Regions from separate parts of the Brevibacillus sp. WF146 genome, predicted to be linked through region 2. Evidence: riboswitches for the same ligand, from Rfam matches in the RefSeq annotation. Region 2 holds a riboswitch; the other holds the start of a gene.
The links. A riboswitch is a leader RNA that binds a small molecule or an ion and turns the genes downstream of it on or off. The one in region 2 is predicted to bind S-adenosylmethionine.

Region 1 (4,179 bases), 820 kb from region 2:
TTGACGAAGTCGGGGTGCAGGGCGTACTTGAAGTCCACGTACCTGCATCCCTTGGCCCGGCCGATGGTTTCGCCCAGGGTGGTGGCCTCCTCGTGCTCGACGTTGTAGCAGTCGAGCCAGCCGATCGGTTCGGGGAATTCAAACTCCTCCTTGTTGGCGAACGGCGTCGGGAAATACTGTTCCCCTTTGTCCGCGGTCCAGTAGTTAGGCTTGGCGAGACACTCCTGGATGGCGGTCTGCGGGCTGAAGTAGGAGCAGAAACCGTCGTAGTCGACGACGGAATTGTCGCCGTCGCGGATCAGAATGGCATCCACTTCGTCCAACTGATCGACGGCGTACCGGGCCGCGATGTTGGAAAAGCCGGGGTCGCACCCCAAGCCCATGATGCCCAAGAGGCCGGCCGCTTTGAACGCGTCGTTCCAGGCCAACTGTTTGCGGAGCCACTGCGGCCCGCTGGAGGCGGTATCAATGTAATGCGTTTTCGTGTTCAAGCACGCTTTCATCACTTCGAAGTTGTTTTCGGGCAAACCGATGTGCAGCAGTACGTCGATGTCGCCCAGAATGGCCTGGACGCTCGACACGTCGCGGGCGTCCACCCGCTTCACCTGAATCTCCACGTCGGTTTCCCGGCGCAGTTCGGCGGCCAGTTCTTCCGCCGGACCGATGGAAATGTCGGCCAGCACCAGTTTTTCCAAGTAACGCGACTTCACGATTTCGCAGGCGCTCACTTGTCCAACGCCGCCAACACCTACTATTGCGACTCGCATAGAGTCCTCCTTCCGTATGTGGGCAACGGTCTATCTTCGCATTCGAAACAGCCATTTTTGCAGATGAAGATCGATATCGGCGGGGTGCACCGACACTTGGGCAGTCATGTCAATCGGCTCCCGAGGGCGCAGGTTCATGAGAACAACCTCCTTGTGTTCGAGTGGTCATTCGTGTACACGGGGGGAAAAGCGAGGGGGCTTAGGGGGAAGGCAGCGATACCGCATGGGTGCTGTCACCTCCTTTTCCAGTCATGGACGAAAAAGTTCGAGCAAGCCGTGTCGCGCGGGGATAGTACATGTGTATTCATCTGCCCGGACGTCCCATGCGCTCGGCAGGGGAGAAAAAATCCGGACCCCAAAAGGAAAGGTCCGGTCTCCGGGAACTAGAGAGGCGGCGCCGCCGGTCAGGACTTGTATTGAATCAAGCCGAATCCGAGCCCTGTCGGATCGACCAGATAGGCCAGGTGAAAATCATCGAAATCCATTGGTTCCCGGACGATGTTGGCCCCGTTTTCCACCGATTTGGCGATCGCCTCCTCGATCGAATCCACCTCGATGATGATGCGGGTGCCGTGCGGATAGTCAGGCGGCCCCAAGTCAATGCCGCCGTTGATGCCCGGACGGTCATCGGAGCCGGTTGTCACCGCGTAGTAATCCCACCGCGGCTCCGCGATGTTCCAGCCGAAGACGGTGGAATAAAACTGAACGGCTCGCTCGGGGTTTTGGCTGCTTAATTCGAACAGGACGACACGTGCCATGAGGAGCACTCCTTTCGTAATAGAGGGAATCATATCCAATTCCCTGCCGCCAAGGGAAACCCCTCTTTCTTTGCGTATAAAGAAAATAGGAACCACCTTAACCCACCTGACCCTTGAAGAAGCGAACCAGAAGAAAACGTGCCTGCGGCCGCGCAAAAAAGTAGAATAAAGAGAGGAAACAAAGAAACCCCCTTTTTCACGGAGGAGACGACATGATCCGTTCGATCACAGGGCAGGAACTTTCCGCCCTGCAGGAGCGTTTGTGTTTGGAAGAAGTGTACATCCTGTACAGCAACCTCTTTGTGCGGGCGGACAGATGCATCGCGCTTGCGCAGACACACAACGAAGAGATTTGTCTGGTAGGAACCTATCTGAAAGGCTTGCCTTTCCACGCGTTCACCTTCCATGTATGTGAGCTTTCGAAAGGAAGAACTGACGGAAACGCCTCATATCGGCTTGTTTTCCCCTGCCGGCGACCTCATGTCGATGGCCGGGTTTCACATTTTTCACGAGCGCTATGTGGAGATCGGCAATATCGGCACTTCGCCAGCCCACCAAAACAGAGGATGGGGAACGCGGATCACGTCGGACATTTGCCGGCTGGCACGGGAGAAATCGCCGCACGTTACGCCTATCTCGAATGCTGCTGTGACGTTCGCGCGTGCCGCACGCGGCGCCGTCTGCCAGATTCTTGTTGACGAACAACCTGGCATTCTTTACAATGATACCCAACAGGTAAACACTGTTCTTATCCAGAGCGGCGGAGGGACTGGCCCGATGAAGCCCGGCAACCGTCACGAGGTGCGTGACCAGGTGCCAATTCCTGCAAGACAGAGGTCTTGACAGATAAGAAGCGGGTTCGTTTGATACGGATGCAGGCCTTCTTCTTGTCGGAGAAGGCTTTTTCGTTCTTCTGTTCCTGAACTTCATAGGACTTCTTTCTTATCCAGAGAGGTGGAGGGACTGGCCCGATGAAGCCCGGCAACCGTCACGCGGTATGTGACAAGGTGCCAATTCCTGCAAGACACGCGTGTCTTGAGAGATGAGAAGGAGGCTCGGGCGCAATGCACACAAGCCTTCTTCGAATCGGAAGAAGGTTTTTTCGTGTTGTACAAGACAAAAACGGGGTGGGAGAAACATGAGCGTGGTAAAAGTGGGCTTGTTGGGATTGGGAACGGTAGGCGGCGGGGTGGTCAAGACGATCCGCGCGCAGCAGGAGAAGCTGTCGGCCCGGCTGGGCAGGCGCATCGAAATCGTCAAGGCGCTGGTGCGCGACACGCGGAAGCAGCGGGCCGTGCAGGTGGAGCCGTCGCTGTTGACGACGCGGTTTGCCGACGTTCTGGAAAGCGACGTGGACATCGTCGTGGAAGTGATGGGCGGCGTGGAGCCGACCTACGACTACGTGCGGGCGCTGATCCAAAAGGGCTGCCATGTGGTGACGGCCAACAAGGAACTGCTGGCCAAGCGCGGCGCGGAGCTGGTGGAACTGGCCAACCGGCACGGCGTCCATCTCGCCTACGAAGCCAGCGTCGCCGGGGGGATTCCCATCCTCGGCGTGCTGCGCCAGTTCCTCAGGACCAACGACATTACGGAGGTGCGCGGCATCCTCAACGGAACGACCAACTTCATCCTGTCGCAGATGGAGGAGGCGCAGCTGCCCTACGCGGACGTGTTGAAGCAGGCGCAGGAGCTGGGCTATGCGGAGGCCGATCCGCGCTCCGACGTGGAAGGCTGGGACGCCCTGTACAAGCTGTACATTCTGGCGCAGCTCGTGTTCGGCGAGTCGCTGCCCCTCTCCGCCATCGAGCGGCAGGGGATTGCCGACCTCTCGCAGGGCCACATCCGGCTGGCGAAAGAGCTGGGGTACCGGATCAAACTGCTGGCGCAAGCGCGCCGGGAAGACGGCGGTCTGCACCTGTCCGTGCGGCCGACGCTGGTGCCGCTGGGGCATCCGCTGGCGCGCATCCGGGATGCGTACAATGCCGTCCAGGTGGAGGGCAGCCTCGTCGGCGACCTTTTGTTCACCGGCAAAGGGGCGGGCGAACTGCCGACAGCCAGCGCGGTCGTGGAGGATCTGGCCTTCTTGCTGACCCAGCCGTTTACGCCTCATCCCGCCTGGCGGGAACGGCCGACGGCGGTCCCGTCCAGCCGGCTCTCATCCGGCCTCGACTTCTGTTTTCTGGAAGGGACAGCGGCCCGCGTGACGCCGGAGCAGGTGCTGCTGTTCCTCGAACGGGCGGGAGTCGCCGTCCGCAGGCTGACCGTCCAGTACGATCCGGGCAGCGTCCTGCGCGTGGGCTTGCTCGCCGCCGGACTCAGGGAGGAGCACGCGGAGCTCTTGGGACGGGACTTCGGCCTGCAGGCGCGGCTGTACCCCGTGCTGGAGGCGGCCGACGATCGTGGTGCCGTCGAAGGGACTGTGGGTTGGTAAACAAGCGTCCAACTCCCCATCGCATTCGCCGGGATTTTTTGGCATGATAGAAGCGGAGCACTTCTTCTTCAAGGGGATGAGGACACATCATGCTGGGTTCGCAAACCATTCTGCCGGCCATTCGCCACATGAAGGAGTTTGAGCGCGTCCTGGAAAGCCGGTACGACACGATCATTCTGCTGGAGAGCCATATCTGTCAACTGAAAAGCATCGCCGACCTGGC
Region 2 (4,179 bases):
GATCACTTTGTCGATCGCGGCCGCCAGTGTCGGAATGTGGGCAAAATTCTCGACAATCGGAATGGTAATGCAGGCGTTTTCCTCCCAGATGCCCAGTCCCTTGATCAGTTCCTGCCCCTGAATGGAAAAGGCGCGCTGCCCGAAGTAGAGTTCGGACACGAGGTTGTTCCACACCGTATGCACGTGGAAGCAGGCGCCCGCCTGCGGAATGCGCTTGTAGACCACGGCGTGGATCAGCGTTTCCGCCGAGGGCTTGAGCGCTGTCGGTTCGACCGGGCGGGACTCCCCGTCGACCACCAGGTAGTCTTCCGGGGAGAGCTTGGTCTTGTCTTTTCCGCTGGCCGTCACGGCAAACTGCAGCGGATCGTCGGAGAGCTTGATCGAGAGATTGCCGCTGGTACCGGGAAACCAGTCGCGGCGGGCAAACGTCAGCTTCGCTTCGTCCAGCCGGCGAAACGCGTCTGCGCGTTGTTCCAGTGTGACTGTCATGGTGAGCCGACCTCCTGTTGGGTTCGTAAATCCTGCAAAATGGCGATGACGTCGTGGAAGGTGGCAAACGTCCGATGCGGCAGGCCCAGTTCAGCGCATTTTTGCGCGAGCAGCGAACGGGCGATGACGAAATCGGCAATCTTGGCACCCGCCAGATCGGTGACGGAATCGCCGATGACCACGCGGAAGTGGCGGTCCGGATCGTATCGCCGGATGATCGTCGTTTTGCACATGCCGCAGTCGTTGTCGCAGTGTTCGTCGCAGCGGTGCGGCCAGGTGATGGTGATGCGCTCGCCGCTGAAATCGCTGCCGTTGCAGTAGATGGGCACGTTCAGCTCAAACGGGGCGAGGATCGGCTCCACGAAAAAGTCGATGCCGCCGCTGGTGATCAAAAGCTCGATGCCTTCGTCCCGGCAAAAGCGGACGAATTCGGCAAAGCCGGGGCGGATCACTGCTTCGCCCACGATGAAGTCGACAATCTCCTGCCTGAGCGAGGAGGGGAGGAGCTGAAACAGCTGGCCCACGCCTTCGCGGACGCTCACCTGCTGGGAAAGGATCTTTTCCGTCAGCGCCTCCCACTCCGGGGGAGCAAAGCGGCGCATGATGGCGACGATGTTGTCCTTTTCCGTAATGGTGCCGTCAAAGTCGCAGAACAGCACGAGTGATCTGGTCATCGTCCGCTCCCCCATTTCTCCAGGGCTGCCGCCAGTTCCGGCGACTCGGCTGCCGCGTCGGCGAGCGAGCGTCCGGCGACGACCGCTTCGATGGCGGCCACAAACGCGCGTCCGCCCGCCGTCGCCCCGCCGGGATGGCCGTGAATGCCGCCGCCGGCGTTGACCACCTGATCCTGTCCAAAATCTTCGTACAGTTGCGGCACCAGGCCGGGGTGAATGCCCGCGGACGGGACCGGGAAGGCGCGCCGCATGCCGTGCAGGGGAGCGGTCAGATGCTCCGCCAGGCGCAGGGCTTCCGCTTTGTCCAGGGCCACGCTGCCGTACGGCGACGGGAAGAGCACCAGGTCGGCGCCGGCGATCCGCATCAGTTTGCCCAAGAGCAGCGGCGTGGCGATGCCGTAGTCGGGCGACGGGTAGAACGCGCCCGCCAGCGCCGGATGGGCCATGATCGGCACGCTGACGTCCGGATCGGCTGCCAGGCGGTGCAGAGCGTCGAAGCCGAACGCCAGCACGTTGAACAGCAGGCAGTCGGCGCCGGCCTCCACCGCCCGCTTGGCCCGCTCGTTCAACTCGTGCACCGGACCGGTCAGATTGGCCGCATAGAGGACGGGTTTGCCGGTCTGTGCTTCCGTTTCCGCGGCAATCTGCTTGAACGCCTTGATCCGCTCCAGAAACGGGGCGCGGTCATCGGCGAAAAAGATTTCGTCGTCCTTGACCAGGTCCACGCCGCCCAGCGCCTGGGCGCGGAACTGGGCTTTCAGATCGTCAAACGGCATTCCCAGGCAGGACTTGAAAATGCTCATCAGGAGCGGGCGGTCATGCACGCCGAGCCGTTCGCGAAGGCCGTCGATGCCGAAGCGGGGGCCGGGAAAGCCGTTGAGGAACGCTTCCGGGAACTGCACGTCGATCAGCTTGATCTTGCCGTCCATGGAGAGCTTGCCGAAGATGCCGGTCAACAGCGACGGGATGTCGGCGGTAAAGTTGCGCACCGGATAGCTTACGGTGATCAGGCCGCGCGTTTCCCCGTTTTCCCGCGTCTCCAGCGGTTGGGTGTCCACCGCTTCGCCCAGGTACGGTTTCAGTTCCGCCTGTTTGGCGGCAGGCAGGTCGGTCCAGGTGCCGACGGTCATCCCGACGGCGATCCCCTCTGCTTTTTTTCGCAGGTCTTTCGCTTGTGTCAGATAGGTGACGAGGATGCGTTGTTCGTTCATGGATGGGATGATCCTCCTTTGTTGTGCCCTCCCGGCCGCCGGGTCCTTCACGCTGTCCCGGCGATTGCCCGCGCTGCCCCGGGGAGGTGCCGCGGGCGAGCCGACGGGGCCGCTGTGTTCCAACAAAAAACCTCCCCATGGAGGAGGGGAGGCGGTTGTCGTTCAGTCAGCGTCTCCTCTCATCTCTCGGAAAAACATTTCCGCAGGATTTAGCACCGTTACGCCTCCCTGCCTGGAAAGCGCCGGTTGCCGGGCATCATAGGGCCAGTCCCTCAGCCAGCTCGCGATAAGAGTGTGAATCGTTCGCTATGCGGTTTTGCTTGGTAGATACCCCCATGATATGACGTTCCTCTCAGGGAGTCAACCCTTGATTGGGGGAAATGTGCGGCGCTGTTGAAAAGCCGGCAGGGTGCGCGGCCTGGGTTCGTCCGGCCGTATTGAGCGCGGCCTTTGCGCCGGTTCAGCGCTGTACGTGCACGTTTTGGAGAAGCGGCCACAGTTCGGACGTTTCGTCCACCCCCCACCAGAAGATGGCATCGCGTACAAACGCGCATCGGTGTGCAGGCGGAGCGGCGGCCAGATAGGCGCGTATGTCGTCCAGCGGTATGTGATCCCTGCTGGTGCCGGCAAACGGGAACACGTAATCAGCAGCGGGCTTTCCGTCAATTGGCACGACTCCCAACCCGTCGATGGTCGGAATCCAGCCTGCGGACCGGCGCTCGCTCTCCAGGTCGTTCAGATACCGCATGACGCCGGGAATCGGTTCAAGGCCCAGGTCTGTCCGCATGTGATGCAAAACGGTCTGGCGACGCTGAAAGTAGTTTCGTAACTGCGTGTCTGTTGACTCCTCATGCCGACTTTCTGCGAGATTGGCCCAATACCGTTCCCATTGCTGTGGGGTGCGGACGGACACCAGACTGCCAAGGTCGCCTGCGGATTCGATCGTCACAACCAGGCGGAAAAAATCTTCCAGATTGCGTGCGATAATGCGCAAGGATGGGTCGTCCGTCGGGCTGACGCAGACAATGGGCGCCTCTGTCAGGTCTGTGATGCGGCCGAAATCGGTCAGAAAGCCGTAATGAATGCCGTCGCAGCCGGTCTCGGCAAAGACGTGCAGGTCGGGCGGCGTGTTCCAGTAGCGAAAGCTATTGTTCGCAAACCGGAAATGGATATACTCCAGCGGGTTGTCCAGTCCTTCCCGTATAATTTTTTGCTCCAATGCCCGCACGTGCTCCAGCAGGTCGATGCCATAACCCATCAAATCGCTCCTTGGACACCGTGTTATAATACCCCTTATTTTACCATAAACCTCAATCTTTTGAAAAAATGCTGCGGCGCGGTGGAACTTTTTCCCGCCATGTGCGTGGATAGGAGTGAAAGGGTGTGAATCCGTGGAAAAGGTCGGACTGGAAGACGTGTACCGCTTGTACGTCAACGACATATACCGCTACCTCTGCCGATTGACCGGTGACCGGGTGCAGGCGGAAGACCTGACGCAGGAGACCTTTTTCCGGGCGTATCAATACCTGGATGCCTACCGGGGGGAAAAGGTGCGCCCCTGGCTGTTCAAGGCGGCCTACCACACGTTTGTGGACTGGCATCGGAGGCGGAAGAAGCGTCCGTGGCGATTGGTGGAGACGATCCCGGAACAGCCGGACGGGGCGGCGGCGGACCCGGTGCGGGCGCTGCTGAGCCAAGAGGCGTGGTCATCGCTGCGGACGTGCCTGGACCGGCTGCCGGAGAAGCAAAAACAGGTGATCCTGCTGCATTGCGGACAGCTCAGCTACGCGGAAATCGCCGAGGTG

Region 1: another riboswitch for S-adenosylmethionine. It lies ahead of A6764_RS08630 (homoserine dehydrogenase); the one in region 2 lies ahead of A6764_RS04490 (2,3-diketo-5-methylthiopentyl-1-phosphate enolase).

The regions. Positions count from the first base shown of each region.
Region 1 is NZ_CP109943.1:1,751,678-1,755,856, forward strand. It holds gene A6764_RS08615 (saccharopine dehydrogenase family protein) at 1-767, opposite strand, end outside; gene A6764_RS08620 (VOC family protein) at 1,172-1,525, opposite strand; partial or broken gene A6764_RS22375 (hypothetical protein) at 2,012-2,080, shown strand; SAM riboswitch class I at 2,271-2,378, shown strand; SAM riboswitch class I at 2,465-2,574, shown strand; gene A6764_RS08630 (homoserine dehydrogenase) at 2,664-3,956, shown strand; gene A6764_RS08635 (glycerol-3-phosphate responsive antiterminator) at 4,043-4,179, shown strand, end outside.
Region 2 is NZ_CP109943.1:934,300-938,478, forward strand. It holds gene A6764_RS04480 (methylthioribulose 1-phosphate dehydratase) at 1-489, opposite strand, end outside; gene A6764_RS04485 (2-hydroxy-3-keto-5-methylthiopentenyl-1-phosphate phosphatase) at 486-1,163, opposite strand; gene A6764_RS04490 (2,3-diketo-5-methylthiopentyl-1-phosphate enolase) at 1,160-2,374, opposite strand; SAM riboswitch class I at 2,551-2,667, opposite strand; gene A6764_RS04495 (hypothetical protein) at 2,835-3,632, opposite strand; gene A6764_RS04500 (RNA polymerase sigma factor) at 3,766-4,179, shown strand, end outside.